3 regions of the Vibrio sp. Vf1514 genome follow, and region 2 is predicted to be linked to each of the others. Evidence: predicted binding sites of a transcription regulator. Region 2 holds the regulator's gene; each other region holds the start of a gene.
What was found. Region 2 encodes PurR, which represses purine synthesis genes. Its sites were predicted from a motif close to TNANGNAAACGTTTNCNTNA; they were not measured.

Region 1 (5,459 bases), on a different replicon from region 2:
CTTTTTCGGTGTCGGATGCGCCGGTTGACAGCGCGAGTTCTGTCACGGTCGGCTTTACACAGGTCGAGTTGGTGCAGTCTGACGGTTCGTCGATTTTCCTCGATGTGAATCCGTCGGATCCGAGCATGGATTATGAGCAGATTGACTTGATGGCGTATCAGGGAAGCGATGCTGCGCTGATTATCAGCAACCAGTCGATTCCGGTCGGGACGTATCAGAACCTGATTTTGCATGTCAGTACCGAATCGAACGTCAATTTTGTGGTGGATGGTGATGGCACGCAGGCGCTCAAACAGCCGAGCAACAAGCTGCGTTTGGGTAGCTTTACCGTCAGCAACGAATCGACGCAGGCATTTACCATCGAGTTTGACCTCCGCTATGCGCTGGTGATGCGCGGGAACAGCGGGTCGAGCAATGGCTACATTCTCAAACCTCATGGCGTATCGATTCTGAACAACAGCGATGTCGCCAGCTTGTCTGGTACGGTGGACCAAACCCTGTTTACCGAAGGTACGGGCTGCACCGTGGATACTGGCAATTACGTGTATTTGTATGAAGGCAGCGTCGCGGCGTCAACGCTGGGCGACTTGGTGGATGAAAGCGATGCGAGTTTTGACACGGATGTTCCGGTGCCCGATGGCGTGGTGACGCCGTATGCCTCCACTGCGGTGGGGGATGATGGCAGTTATGCGTTTGGTTACCTGCCACTGGGCGATTACACCGTGGCTTTTACGTGCAACGGGGATGACGATGATCCGGTGCAGTACGATGGGTTAACGCTGCCACTACCAGCAGACCAAGTTGCGGAAGTGACGTTGTCGAGCGGTGCGGAAACCGTGGATTTCTCCCCGGTGATCTAAGCGCTGAGACTGAAGTGCTTACATTGAGGCGCTAAAGTTGAATCGCTAAAAGTGGGGCACTTAAATTAGAGTGCAGGCGTGATGCCGACATATAAAAACGCCTCAAGGACCTGAAGCCAGATCACAAGAGGCAATGACGTTGTTAGCGTTTTAGTATCTAAGGGATTTAGAGAGACTCCGATAAGCGTAGACGCGATCAGCCAGACTGCAAATGTCCGTGTGGCGATCGCGTCTTTTTTGTTCACTTCTGGAAGCAAGGTGGCACTTCGGTGGTATCACGCTGCGTGATGGGTTCTCCCATTACTTAATTTGTTGATCGATTGTTCATACATTGAACGCTTGAACGTTTGCGTCAAAAAATGTGATGAAGTTCTATTTTCGATCGCTATACTTTCCGCCCGGCTATGAGCCGGTGCTCAGCCAATACAAGCCGTCACATGGAACTGTGAATGACCCCACTGGGACCAGCTACGATCCATCCAACGCTTGTATAAGGTGATCTCTCTATGAACACACTGTTCACACTTCACGGTGCGCTGTCTGCTGACCGTGCCGATGACGTGCATGTTTCCTCCTTTACCAAGTTTTTGGTTTTTCCTTTTATTACAAACTTTTAACTGGGTAAAACAATGACAATTTTATTTGGATTCATCGGTGTCCTGGTGCTGGTGCTGTGCGCTTTCGCGCTGTCTGAAAGCCGTCAATCAATCAATTGGAAAACCGTCTCGCGCGCGCTGTTGCTGCAAGTGGGTTTTGCCGCGCTGGTGCTCTATTTCCCTTGGGGGCAGAGCGCGCTGGCATCGCTAAGTAGCGGCGTATCAAGCCTGCTGGGCTTTGCTGATGCGGGCATTAGCTTCCTGTTCGGTGACCTTGCCAATTCAGGCTTTATCTTCGCCATTCGCGTGTTGCCAATCATCATTTTCTTCAGCGCGCTGATTTCAGCCCTGTACTATCTGGGCATCATGCAAAAGGTGATTGAGTTCATCGGTGGCGGCATTCAAAAGTTCCTTGGCACCAGTAAAGCGGAATCGCTGGTGGCCACCGGGAATATTTTCCTGTCGCAGGGCGAATCGCCTTTGTTGGTGCGTCCATTCTTGTCACGTATGACGCGCTCTGAACTGTTTGCGGTGATGGCTGGCGGGATGGCATCAGTCGCTGGCAGTGTGCTGGGTGGCTACGCCGGTTTAGGGGTTGATTTGAAATACCTGATTGCGGCGAGCTTTATGGCGGCGCCGGGTAGTTTGATGATGGCAAAAATCATCGTGCCGGAGCGCGATACACCCGTCGATCAAAGCGACATCGAAATGGACAGCGCGAACGACAGCAACGTGATTGACGCGTTGGCGAGCGGTGCCATGAACGGGATGAAAGTGGCGGTGGCTGTGGGCACGATGCTGATCGCGTTTGTCAGCGTGATTGCCATGGTGAACACAGGCTTAGAAAGTTTGGGCGAAGTGCTGGGCTTTAGCGGTATCACGCTGCAAGCGCTGTTTGGTTACCTGTTCTCACCACTGGCGTGGGTGATTGGTGTGCCAAGCAGTGATGTGTTGCTGGCGGGGTCTTACATTGGCCAGAAAATTGTCATGAACGAGTTCGTGGCCTTCATTGACTTTGTCGACCACCGCGCACTGTTGACCGAGCACTCGCAAGTGATTGTGACCTTTGCGCTGTGCGGGTTCGCCAACATCGGTTCGATCGCAATTCAGTTGGGTTCCATTGGGGTGATTGCACCGGAGCGCCGCTCGGAAGTGGCGAATCTGGGCATCAAAGCGGTGCTGGCAGGCACCCTTGCCAACCTGATGAGCGCTTGCTTGGCAGGCATCTTTATCTCGCTGTAATGCTGACACGCCCTGCTCATTTGTGAGTAGGGCGTTTCTCTTTTTAATCCACCAAAAACTGATTTATAGCAAATCATCACTCTGAAGAATCCGTACTATGGATTGCAATTGACTGCGTATCTCTGTTTCGGCGTCTTGCCAACAGGGATAGACCGCGTTTTCTTTCAGTTGAGGAGAAGCTCAACTGCGTTTTGACAGACAGTGAGACTTGCTATGGATAATCTTGTTGGGCGCTTTTTGCGCTACGTAACCTACGACACTCAATCGAAGCCGAAAAACCACCACTGCCCAAGTTCGACGGGGCAGAAGGTCTTTGCTCAAGCACTGCATGATGAGCTGCTGGAACTCGGCTTGAGCGACGTCAGTGTGGACGAACATGGTTATGTCATGGCGAAACTGCCGTCCAATGTGAATTACGCGGTGCCGCCGATCGGCTTTATTTCACACATGGACACCGCACCCGATGCCTCAGGCAAGAATGTAAAGCCTCAGATCGTTGAAGATTATCAGGGCGGCGACATTGCGCTGGGCAAAGGCGATGAAGTACTGTCTCCGATTCAATACCCGGATCTGCACCAACTGCACGGCCACAACCTTATCACCACCGATGGCAACACCTTACTGGGCGCAGATGACAAAGCCGGCATTGCGGAAATCATGACTGCTGTTGAGATGTTGATTGCGGATCCGTCGATCCCGCATGGCGACATCTGTATTGCCTTTACACCGGATGAAGAGATTGGCCGCGGCGCGAATCATTTTGATGTGAAAAAATTTGGCGCGCAGTGGGCTTACACCGTTGATGGTGGTCCTGTGGGAGAGCTGGAATACGAAAACTTCCACGCCGCCAGCGCAGAAGTGATCTGCCATGGGGTGAACGTTCACCCGGGCACGGCCAAAGGCAAGATGGTCAATGCGATGCACATCGCCGCGCGTTTTGCCCTGATGATGCCGGAAGAAGAGACACCGGAATGCACTGATGGCTACGAAGGGTTCTACCATCTGAAATCGGCCAAAATGGGTGTGGCGAAGACGCAACTGGATTACCTGATCCGCGATTTTGAGCGCGACGGCTTGCAAGCGCGCAAAGCATTCCTGCAAAAAACCGTTGATGAGTTGAATCGTCAGCTGAAAAAAGGCCATGTTGAGCTGGTGATCAATGACAACTACGCCAACATGAAAGAGATGATTGAACCGCATCCGCACATCATCGAGCTGGCGAAATCTGCGATGGAAGCGTGCGATGTTCAACCGCTGATCAAACCGATTCGTGGCGGCACCGATGGTGCGCGTCTTTCGTTCATGGGCTTGCCATGTCCGAACCTCTTTACCGGTGGCTACAATTTCCACGGTATACATGAGTTCATCACCATCGAAGGCATGGAACAGGCCGTACAAGTGATCGTGAAATTGGCGGAGCAGACTGCGCGCCATTATCACAACGCCTAATTCACCGCCATCTTCGAGTTTGATTCAACGCCGCTGTGCTCACGCATGGCGGCTTTTTTGTGCCAATGACATTCTGGCGCAAGCGGCTCGCCCGTGGGTGTACACAACTTAGGCGGCAGAGGCAGAAACTTTTGACAGGGCGCATAGAACGAGCAGCCTGTACCGACACTCCCGCGATGCTTGGTTACAATGTCGCACATTTGACTGAATCACAGCGTTTCATCATCCGCAGAGATGAATAGGCAAGTTGCTGTACATCACGAAGTAGGAGAGGGTAATGGAGAAGCTCAACGCGGTCATCGATTATCTGCTAACGCATAAACTGATTTTTACCTTATTGATATTGCTGTTTGCGGTGATGATGCGTCGCATGGTGCTGTCTCAGATCCGTGGTGACGCGGCGTTTTTAACCGAGCATCAGCGTAAATGGATGTCGAGCACCAAAAACGGCACGTTTGCGGCCACCTTGTTGGTCATGTTTGTCCTGTGGCAGCCAGAGATCAGCCAGTTCGCCTTATCGGTTACGGCGATTGCGGTTGCCATTGTGGTTGCATCAAAAGAGATCATTTTGTGTTTTACCGGCTCGATTCAACGTGCCAGTTCGCGTTCATTTCGCATTGGCGATTGGATTGAAGTGGGCAAACTCAGTGGTGAAGTGATTGAACACAATATGATGGCGACGGTGATTCAAGAGATTGACCTGCAACACGGCCAATACCACTACACCGGCAAAACGGCGACGCTGCCCAACAGCATGTTTTTCACTTATCCGGTCAAAAATCTCAACTTCATGAAGCGTTACGTATTCCACAACTTTCATGTTGTGGTGCCCGAGTTTGTGAATCTATACCCGTTGTTGCCGGTGATGCATGAACGTATTGAAGAGCACTTTTCGCACTTTATCGATGTCGCGCGCCGTTACAACAGCATGATTGAAAAGCACGCGGGCGTCGATTTGCCGAACGCTGAACCGCACATCGAGATCTCCAGCGCGCCAGCGGGCGAGCAGATTGTGCATTTTATGATTTTCTGCCCGACGGAGCGTGCCACGCATTTGGAACAACTGATTCGCTGCGCGTTTATGGAAGAGTACGAGAAGGCGTTTCCGCGTCAGCCGGTGGTGGCCGAATCATCCGCAGCGGCGTAAGTTCGACGCGTCGATCGCTTAAAGGGATAACCGCAGTTATCCCTTTTTTGTGCGCCCGAGTTAACGGGGTTCAATCTTATGGGTTTTGGTGACGTTGATGCCCAAGCGTTTTGCCAAGCGTGTTAAGTTGGCTCGGTCGACTTGCAGCAATCGCCCGGCTTTTGC
Region 2 (5,459 bases):
AGCAATTGCTGGTCTTTTTTATGTACATCTTTACGCGCATCGGTGGCGACTTTTCGCTGGTATTAATCACCAGCGAACATGTAACCTTCACCGTGAACTGTCACAAAGATCTGTGGGTTCTTCGGATCAAATTCCATCTTCGCACGCATGCGACGGATCAACACATCAATAGTGCGATCATTCGGCGCATCCACTCGATGACTGATCATATTCAAAATGCGCTCGCGACTGAGCACCTGATTGGGATACGCCGACAACGCAACCAATAGCTCATATTCGGCTTTGGTGAGTCGAACCGGCTCGCCATTGCGCGTTAATGAGCGGCGCTGAATATCAAACGTCCACTCCCCGAAACGCACCAATTTATCGTTGTCCGGTTCCGGTTCTGGCAATGTGCGACCCGCGATGGCGATGCGCCACAGCAAATTTTTTACGCGAACCAATAGTTCACGCAGTTCAAGAGGTTTGGTGACGTAATCATCGGCGCCCATTTCGAGGCCAATGATTCGATCAATGCTATCCGTGCGTCCAGTGACCAGAATAATTCCTATATCTGATTGACTGCGAAGTTCTCGCGTCAGCAGCAATCCATCTTCACCCGGTAAGTTGATGTCTAACATCACTAGGTCGATGTCATGCTCACTGAGCGCCTGACGCATCGCCACCCCATTCTCAGCTTCTGTCACTTGATACCCTTCTTTTTGAAAGTATCCAGCCAGTTTGCTGCGGGTCACGATGTCGTCTTCAACAACTAAAATGTGATAGCTCATTGACACCACTTTATGTCCACTATGAATACCCGTCATTCTATTCATAAACAGTCATAATTCTAGCATCTCAACCAAAAACATCAGAGTTTATTGATTCAAAGCAATCTCCTGACAAACCGTTAATTTACCGACTTATTTGTTCATATTTTTTCACGCATTGCGTTATTGCTATTCACAATTATTGTTTAGACTTAGAGGAAGAGAGTATTCGGAGTCAACCCATGCAGGAAATCAAAGTCTTTAACGAAAAGCGTGCCGAAATTTATTGGTGGCTGTCGAGCTTATTTAGTAAAGAGCTCAGTGACAAAGAGATTGAACAATATCATTCCCCTCAAATTCGCGCCTTCCTCGGCGGGCTGGGCGAAAACGCCGGGCTGCACGCTGCCGTCACACATTTGGTGGATGCCCTCAACCGATTGATGGACCGTGAGGATGCACGCCTCGAACTTGCCGCTGACTTTTGCGATCTGTTTTTAAAATCAGATAAAGATTCCGCGCTGCCTTACGCCTCGGTGTACATCGGCCAAACCGGATTACTCAACGACACGCCAGCGCAAGCAATGGCTGAACTGCTGAAAAAACACGGCGTCACCACGCATGAAACATTGAATGAGCCTGCCGACCATTTGGCGATTGAACTCGACTTTTTAGGCCACCTCATCATTCGCAGTAATGAGCTGGAAAAAGAGGCGCATATGGAGCGCGCATTCGCCGAACAAGCTGCATTCATTCAAACCCATTTAATGCGGTGGGCGCCCCAATTTGCCACGCGCTGCCAGTCACTGGATCAATTCGGTTTCTATGCCGCGGTGACCGAACTGTTGGTGGCATTCCTCGAACTCGACTTGGCTTATTTAGCCGACGAATAGTTCGCTATCGTGCTCACAAATTGACGAATATACCGTGAACTTTGTGATGATCATTTGATCTCATCCGATGAATTTCATTGCGAGTTCACGCGTAGCAGTCTAGAATCTTGACCGCAAACGATAAAAATATGAATTGAAGATGCAAACCGCTGTTTAAAAGCGGTTTTTGTGTTTTTACTACTTATAGGCTTCACTTTGTGTACCGCCTAATCGCTGCTGGACTTGATCGCGCGAAGTTTTTTCGCATTCAGCAGTCATCGACAGGACTAACCTATGGCTACGATTAAAGACGTTGCACGCCTTGCTGGCGTATCAACAACAACCGTATCTCACGTAATCAACAAGACTCGTTTTGTTGCAGAAACCACACAAGAAAAAGTGATGGAAGCGGTAAAAGAGCTGAACTACGCGCCAAGCGCGGTCGCTCGCAGCTTAAAATGCAACACCACTCGCACCATCGGCATGCTCGTGACGCAATCGACCAACCTCTTCTTCTCTGAAGTAATCGATGGAGTGGAAAGCTACTGCTACCGTCAGGGCTACACCTTGATTCTATGTAACACCGGCGGCATTTACGAAAAGCAACGCGACTATATCCGCATGCTGGCAGAAAAGCGTGTGGACGGCATTCTAGTGATGTGTTCTGACCTGACCGAAGAACTGTTGGAAATGCTGGAAAGTCACTCAGACATTCCCAAAGTGATCATGGACTGGGGCCCAGAAACCTCACAAGCCGACAAAATCATTGATAACTCCGAAGAAGGGGGTTACCTGGCGACGAAATACCTGACTGATCGAGGTCATACGGATATCGCCTGCCTAAGCGGCCACTTCGTGAAAGCTGCGTGTCAGGAACGCATTGCTGGTTTCCGCCGTGCCATGGCAGAAGCAAATCTGCCCGTGCGTGAAGACTGGATTTTGGAAGGCAACTTTGAATGTGATACCGCTGTCCTGGCAGCTGATAAAATCATCGCGATGGACAAACGTCCGACCGCAGTATTCTGTTTCAATGACACCATGGCACTGGGCCTAATCAGCCGCTTACAACAACGTGGCATTCGCGTTCCGGATGACATGTCGGTGATTGGTTACGACAACATTGAACTGGCCGAATACTTCTCACCACCGCTGACCACCATCCACCAACCGAAACGCCGTGTGGGTAAAAACGCCTTCGAAATTTTGCTGGAACGCATCAAGGATAAAGAGCACGAGCGCCGTATATTCGAGATGCACCCTGAGATTGTTGAACGCGACACCGTAAAAGACTTGACAAAACAATAACTTTGCCGAAAATCTGTCTATCTAATGTTGCATACTCATACAAAAAACGTGTGAATTCAGTTGCAATAGTTAGAGACATATATTTGAATGACATCACATTTACATCAAGTAAATGTGATGCTTATTCAAACTTTTGATTATCCTTTTCTAAAGGAAATGTCACGCACAGGGCAAACCATCTGAAAAGGTGGGACGCAAAGCCTCCGGCCTAAACCCAATTTTGGGTAGGTAGCGGGGTTACCGATGGCAAAAATGCATATATTAAGAAGTTGACTCCTAACTGACACACTCATTGCATTCTTTTGCTACTTTCTCGGACCTGACTTTGGTGGCGTATTAATTAATACACCGAGACTTACAGCATGGATAAACCAATACTAAAAGATTCGATGCGGCTCTTTGAGCAACTTGGACGCGTTAAATCTCGTTCAATGTTTGGTGGCTTTGGGATTTTTGTCGATGACACAATGTTCGCATTGGTGGTCAATGACAGACTCCACATTCGCGCCGACGACGCTTCAACCGCAAAATTCAAGCAACAAGGCTACGAGCCTTATGTTTACAAAAAACGCGGATTCCCCGTAGTGACTAAGTATTTCGCTTTGCCGGAAGACTGCTGGTCAGACACGGGCCGTATTCTCGATGACGCTAAATCGGCACTCACTGTGGCAAAATCTGAGCGAGAGACTCAAGCCCAGGCGAAACCCGATCGTTTGAAAGATCTCCCTAACCTGCGCCTTGCGACCGAACGGATGCTGAAAAAAGCCGGTATCGAAACGGTGGAAGCGCTGCAGGAGAAAGGTGCCGTAGAAGCATACAAAGCCGTTCGACAATCACATTCTTCAGATGTCGGCTTAGAACTGCTATGGGCACTGGAAGGCGCAATTGAGGGGAAACACTGGTCGGTGATCCCTCAAACTCGCCGCGACGAGTTGTTACAACGTTTGTCGTAAACCTTTTTGAGAGCAACTTCACTAAAAGCATCCGTTCGCGGGTGCTTTTTCTTTGAAAGAAAAGATCGCTTTTCCCTGTCTGGTTACGTATACCTATTACCATCATCTCGTGGGAATCTTCAATGAGTAAAAAGCTGATTTTGGGCCTCATCTTAATCGCCGTGATCGTCGCGCTGGCGACCACGTTTGGCCAATACCTGACACTCGACAATGCCAAAGCCCAGCAAGCACTACTGGCCGACTATATTGATCAGCATGTGGTCACTGCCGCGCTGATCTACTTTCTCAGTTACGTCTTCATCACTGCGTTCTCCATTCCCGGTGCAGCCGTTGTGACCTTGCTTGGCGCAGCATTATTCGGCTTCTGGCTCAGCCTGTTACTGGTCTCATTTGCCAGCACCATCGGTGCCACACTGGCGTTTCTGAGCAGCCGCTATCTGTTAAAAGAGTGGGTACAGACTCGATTTGGCGACAAACTCCATGCCGTCAATCAAGGCATGGCTCGAGACGGCGCCTTTTATTTGCTCTCCCTGCGCCTTATCCCGGTGTTTCCATTTTTCCTGATCAACCTGCTGATGGGATTAAGCCCGATTGCGCTAACGCGCTACTATTGGGTCAGTCAGTTGGGCATGTTGCCGGGCACGGCGGTCTACATCAATGCTGGCACACAACTAGCGCAGATCGACTCACTTTCTGGCATCATTTCACCAGCCGTTTTGCTCTCATTTGCGTTGCTCGGGTTGTTTCCATTGCTCATGAAATGGGTGATGAACCGCATCACGCGCTACTCAACAAATGACGCTGCCTGAGATGAAGATTTACATTGCTCACAATCCCACTGACGCGCATCTGTTGTGTGAACTGCTCAAACAGGCGCACATTCAGTGTGAAGTGCGGGGTGAAGGATTATTTGGTCTGCGGGGAGAATTGCCCCTGAGTGAGGATACCGAGCCATATATCTGGCTGCTGGATGAAGCCCAATATGCCAAAGCGCAAGCCATCATTGCGGATTATCAACGTCCACTCAGTGCGCAAGACACGCAGCCTTGGCGCTGCACGTACTGCGGAGAGGTCAACGAAGGCCAGTTTGCCATCTGCTGGCAATGTGGCCACATCGACGACCCCGCGGAATGAGCAATCACGACGCGGTATGAAAAACTCGCGGCACAGCCGTGTCAATGCGCTGACGGGCGAGCTTGTTGCTGAATGAACTGAATCGACACCTGATTAAATAGCTCTGGCTGTTCCACATTGCACACGTGGCCGCAGTTCGGAATTTCATGTAGTTCACTTTGGCGATGCGCCGCGACCATCTCTTTGACCGGTTGAATAAACATGTAGTCCCGCTCCCCCATCAAATACAACGTTGGGATCGCTAGCTCGCGGTCTTTGAAATAGCGCATCAACGGGTTTACTTCAGCCGTGAGTGTGAACCAGCGTTTAAATTCTTTCTGACACAGGTTCTTCGCTTCACGAATAAACAGATGTCGAGATTCTTTTTGGCTACGTTGTGGCATCACAATGTAAGCGAATAGCCGGTAGAGCCACATATAAGGAATGATGTGTTTACTCAGATGGCCGAG
Region 3 (5,459 bases), 610 kb from region 2:
TTCAGTGCCGCCAACAAACGATAATGGGTCGGACTCTTCGTCACCTCTGACATATTGACTCTCCGTTGCAATGTTAAGAATGACCTTTAATATTTGATAATTATATATTTAAGCAATATATATTCATCACTCTTAACTAATTTAGGGCAAAAGTCATCTGTTGAGTTCGTCTTCCAGCCAATTTATCGCTAAATCGAGGGATTGCTCATATCCTTGTGTAATTGTCTTACTTTTTATTTGCTTAGCTTTACCACCTTGACTAAAGAGCGCCACCAACTGGTTATCGCTGTACGGTGATACCGGATCGCCTTCCAGCCCCATGGCGAGAATCGGCACTTTGGTACGACGGCTGCTAAGGAAGCCTTGCATTTTCAACGACCACGCCATCAGCTGCCCAGATAAGCTGTCGATATCCACCGCCGATTTACCCAAACGCGATGCCAGCACATCCAAATACATTTTGGTCATCATCTTCATTTTTTTCGGCGAAACCAGCACATCGTGAATCGGCGCGCCGAGAGAGACACACGCTTTCACACGCTCTGGCTCGAGGAACGACAGGCGCACCATCGCATTGCCGCCAAAGCGGAATCCAACGAGGCCGACACGGAAGTGATCTACCCAAGGCAGCGTATCCAGTTGGTTGAGCACAGCCTGATGCAAGCATGACGAATCTTCTGTGAGCGCCCAGTGCGAACTGTGGCCCACCGAAGGCATGTCGATGGTCAACATCGCGATATCCCGCTTGACCAAAAAGTCACGGAACAAACGCCACATGTCCGTTTGTAAGCTATCAAGCCCGGCACTGACGATCACCACCGGCTGCGGTTTTTCAGTATTGGAGAGATGCAGGTGGCCGACGATTTTTTTGTTTTTGTATGGGAACTCTAAGCGTTTCACCACGTATTTGGTGAGGTTGGCCGCTTCCATGTAAGCGTTGTTGGCCAGAATTTGCGCTTGCAGCGCGAGGTTATCGTTTCTCAGATGTGGGTAACCGGCAATGCTGAAGCAGAGCGACGCGGCAAACATTTCATCAGCGGCTTTTTCGCCGGCTTTTGACCCGGCGCGCGCCTGATGCTGCATGCCCAGCTTGGTCCATTCATAGGCCCAGTTGCCACCACGATACCCCATCACCGTATCCAGCCAGCGATCTTCGGTACGGGAATGTTTGGATGAGGCGATACGCGCTAGTACTTCTTCTTGTTCAACCGGATCGATGCCCTGCCAAGCCCATTGCAAACGACGCAGGTTTCGGTACCAAGCGTTGTCCTCTTGCTCTTTTTTCTGTTCAAGAAATTGTTGGCTACTTGGCATGTACTGAATAAGAGAGGACGTTTCTTTGGCTTGTTTATGCTTTTGGAACAAAGTCTCAGAAAGGTTTTTGCTGATTTCTTCGGACATAACGCGTCTCTGTTGAGAATAGTGGCCTAATAGTAATAAAAAAAATGGCCCTAAACAGGGCCATTATCAAATAAAGTTGAGAATCACAGTTTATTTTTGTTTACGGTTTACCGGTTCAACAAACGACAAAACCATGTCCCAAGGCTGTTCAATCCACGTGTCTTGTGGAATGTCCACCACGTATTGATCCACCAATTCACGACCTGCAGGCTTCGCGCATACAGTCACAAATTTCGCTTTAGGATACATTTCACGGATCTTACGCGCTGTATCGCCACTGTCGACTAGGTCATCAACAATCAGGAAACCTTCGCCATCGTGATCGGGTGCTTTTAGCACGCTCATGTCACGTTGGTGATCGTGGTCGTAGCTCGAGATACATACGGTATCGACGTAACGAATACCCAGTTCGCGAGCCAGGATAGCTGCTGGTACCAAGCCACCACGGCTTACACCCAGGATACCTTTCCATTGTTCTGCAGGCATTTGAAGTTCAGCCAGTTCACGGCAGTACTTCTGCATATTGTCCCAAGTGATAACGAATTTTCTACTCATTGTTATTGACCTAAAGTTTGGAAATGTTTTGCCGCGCTTACGCAGCAAGAATGTATTTGACAGCAAAGATGATCGCCATCACCCAGACACTGAGTGACACGCTGCGGCCTTTCCCACTCAACAGCTTAATCAGCGCGTACGCGATAAAGCCCATTGAAATACCTTCTGCAATTGAGAAAGTCAGTGGCATCAAAAGACAGGTCACCACGGTTGGCGCCGCTTCGGTCAGATCGCGCCAGTCAATGCTTACCAGTCCTGAAAGCATCAGAATAGCAACGTAAAACAGCGCACCTGACGTCGCGTAGGCTGGGATCATACCCGCTAATGGCGAGAAGAATAATGCAAGTAGGAACAAAATACCAACGACAACTGCGGTCAGACCGGTACGGCCACCTGCTGCAACACCCGAGACACTCTCGACAAAAGAAGTGGTATTAGACGTCCCCAGCAGTGCACCCACTGATGTGGCCGTTGAGTCCGCCAGCAGCGCGCGGTTCAGACGAGGGATTTTGCCGTCGTCACCAATCAGGCCCGCTTTAGTCGCAACGCCGACCAATGTGCCCGCAGTGTCAAACAGGTCGACAAACAGGAATGCAAACACAACGGAGATCATGCCCACTTCGAAAACGTGTGAGAAGTCGAGTTGCATGAAGGTTGGTGCCAAGCTTGGTGGCGCAGACATCACACCGCCCCACTGCACATCACCGAAGATCAGACCCAAGACGGTGATGGATAAAATCGCAATCATCACGGCACCTTTCACACCACGGTGAACCAGTGCGATGGTGAAGAAGAAACCGAGTGCGCCCAACACTGCAGGCAGCGACGTGATGGCCCCCATAGAAACCAGTGTTGCTGGGTTATCAACCACGATACCAGCATTTTTCAGCGCAATGAACGCCAAAAACAGACCAATACCCGCCGAGATACCGGTTCGCAATGACATCGGAATCGAGTTGATGATCCACTCTCGAATCTTAAACAAGCTCAGCAGAATAAACAGCACGCCTGAACAGAACACGGCTGCAAGCGCAACCTGCCAAGAGTAACCCATACCCAGCACGACCACGTAGGTAAAGAACGCGTTCAGGCCCATGCCCGGTGCTTGTGCAATCGGATAGTTCGCGACGAGACCCATGATGAAACAGCCAACCGCTGCCGCCAGACAGGTAGCAACAAAAACTGCACCACGATCCATTCCGGCATCTGAAAGAATCGCTGGGTTCACGAAGATAATGTATGCCATGGTCAGGAAGGTGGTGACCCCTGCAATGATCTCAGTGCGCACGTTTGTGCCATGTTCACTGAGTTTAAATAGCCTTTCCAGCATGTTCGAGTCCTAATAAAGGTAAAAAGTAAACGGTTGCGTAATCGATTGGGCGCAGATTATAAAGTTATCAAATCACAAATTCCAGACGGAATTTGCATCGATTTTTTAGAAACTCAGAAACATTTATGCACAGCTACACATAAACAGCAGGCTTTTCGGCCAAAAAATCATCACCAGAATGGCAGTTCAGAAATGAGAACAACCTCTCCCTTTTGCTTGGCTGCACATCAGAGAGAGGTTGTGAATATCAGCAGCATCCACCCGATGGGACTAGGAATTCATCACCTTGTTCGGTAACCAAGTAACGAGGTCTGGAAACAGCATGCAGATCACCAGCACCACAAACTGCACCAGAATGAATGGCGTGACCGATTTGTACAGATCCATCATGGTCACCCCTTTCGGCGCAATGCCTTTGAGGTAGAACAGTGCAAATCCATACGGCGGCGTCTGCACCGCAATCACAATGTTGAGAATCATCAGCACGCCAAACCAAATCGGGTCATACCCGAGTGCCACGGCAACTGGAGTAAATATCGGCGCGCACATCAACACAATGATAAATTCATCGATGATGAAACCGAGCAGCAACATGATGACTTGAAACATCATGATGATGACAATCGGCGGCAGGTCGAGATTTTGAGTAAACCCCGCCACCATGCCTTGAATGCCCATCAGCAGATGGAAGTTACTAAACACCGACGCGCCGAGAATAATCCACATCGCGACACTGACCAGCATCGCGGTTTGCATGCCCGAACGCATCAAGAGTTCCGGTTTAAACCGCTTGAACAGAATCGAGAGCAGAATCGCGCCCATCACGCCCAACGCGCCCGATTCCGTTGGCGTCGCAATCCCGGCAATGATGCTACCAAGGACGACCACAATCAGCGCAAACGAAGAGGCGCCGTCACGAATGGTTTTAAACAGCTCATAACCTTTGGGGATTTCGATGTCGTTGTCGATGTCCATCGGCGCACGTTCCGGACGCATTTTACAGCTGATCACCACGTAGCTGATGAGCAGCACGATCGTGATCAGCGCGGGTACCATCGCGCCAAGAAACATCTTGCCGACCGAGTTCTGAGTCGAGGATGCGAACATGATCATCGGAATGCTCGGCGGAATCAAAATGCCCAGCGAACCGCCTGCCATGATCACCCCGAGTGCCAGCTTCTTGTCGTAGCCGCGCTCAAGCATCGGTTTGAGCGCAATCGAACTGGAGGTCATGATGCCAGCGCCGATGATCCCCACCATCGCGCCGATCATTGAACAGACGCCGATCACGCTGATCGCCAGCGATCCGCGCACACGGCCGATCGCCAGTTGGCTGGCGTTAAACATCGCATCGCCGATCCCAGACCGCGTCAGGATCTGCCCCATGTAGATGTACAGCGGGATCGCCAGCAGAATAAAGTTGAAGAAGGTGCTTTCGACCGTGGTCGGAATGATGTTAAACAGCGACTCGCCCCACACCAGATACCCGACGCCCATCGCGATCCCGCCGAGCGCCAGCCCCACTTGCGCGCCAAGAACGAACGCGGTCAGAATACAACCCAACAACACCAGGGTTAACATCTCAATTCCCATTTGGGCTCTCCTTGTCAAAAACGGAATCCAACTGGTCGTTATCGACCTTAAATGGCTGCTCATCCAGATTGACGTGCTGATGAACCTCACCATTCAATTCGCGGCCTTTGATCAAAAAGAACAGATTGGCAATCAACTCCGTCGAATATTCGGCGATGAACACGCCTGCCGAAACCGTCATCATCAACCAAAAGTGATGCATGGCGGGTGCCCATTCACTCTGAGTTTTGTAATTGAATTCGAGACTTTCGATAAACATACCACCGCAGGTTTTGACCATGACCGCCAGAAACCCCATCGCCAAAATCCCCGTCAGCACATCAAACAGGCGTCTGGTTTTTTCCGACACTTTGGCGTGAATGATATCGACGTTGATGTGCGCTTCGCGTTGCTGAGCATACGCGCCGCCTAATGCCGCAATGTAGCCAAACAAAAATAAGGACGTGTCGTAACCCCAAATGGTTGGGCGGTTCAACACGTAACGAGCAAACACCTCGTAAAACACAATCACGGCAAGTACGGGAAGCAAGTACGACACTGAGCGTCCAATCAGACTGACGACGTATTTCGTGAACTGGCA

Region 1: a site for PurR is predicted at 1,196-1,215, ahead of ACS18Q_RS20800 (NupC/NupG family nucleoside CNT transporter). Genes of this name have one in related genera too.
Region 3: a site for PurR is predicted at 3,308-3,327, ahead of ACS18Q_RS11480 (NCS2 family permease). Genes of this name have one in related genera too.

The regions. Positions count from the first base shown of each region.
Region 1 is NZ_CP197268.1:1,309,873-1,315,331, reverse strand. It holds gene ACS18Q_RS20805 (DUF4382 domain-containing protein) at 1-860, shown strand, start outside; gene ACS18Q_RS20800 (NupC/NupG family nucleoside CNT transporter) at 1,490-2,698, shown strand; gene pepT (peptidase T) at 2,912-4,147, shown strand; gene ACS18Q_RS20790 (mechanosensitive ion channel family protein) at 4,425-5,294, shown strand; gene norR (nitric oxide reductase transcriptional regulator NorR) at 5,355-5,459, opposite strand, start outside.
Region 2 is NZ_CP197267.1:1,854,268-1,859,726, forward strand. It holds gene torR (two-component system response regulator TorR) at 63-770, opposite strand; gene torD (molecular chaperone TorD) at 992-1,639, shown strand; gene purR (HTH-type transcriptional repressor PurR) at 1,913-2,923, shown strand; cyclic di-GMP riboswitch class I at 3,083-3,168, shown strand; gene ACS18Q_RS08560 (TfoX/Sxy family DNA transformation protein) at 3,286-3,876, shown strand; gene ACS18Q_RS08565 (TVP38/TMEM64 family protein) at 3,999-4,685, shown strand; gene ACS18Q_RS08570 (putative signal transducing protein) at 4,687-5,010, shown strand; gene ACS18Q_RS08575 (alpha/beta fold hydrolase) at 5,052-5,459, opposite strand, start outside.
Region 3 is NZ_CP197267.1:2,465,375-2,470,833, forward strand. It holds gene crl (sigma factor-binding protein Crl) at 1-53, opposite strand, end outside; gene frsA (esterase FrsA) at 154-1,401, opposite strand; gene gpt (xanthine phosphoribosyltransferase) at 1,492-1,956, opposite strand; gene ACS18Q_RS11480 (NCS2 family permease) at 1,994-3,286, opposite strand; gene ACS18Q_RS11485 (TRAP transporter large permease) at 3,557-4,879, opposite strand; gene ACS18Q_RS11490 (TRAP transporter small permease subunit) at 4,869-5,459, opposite strand, start outside.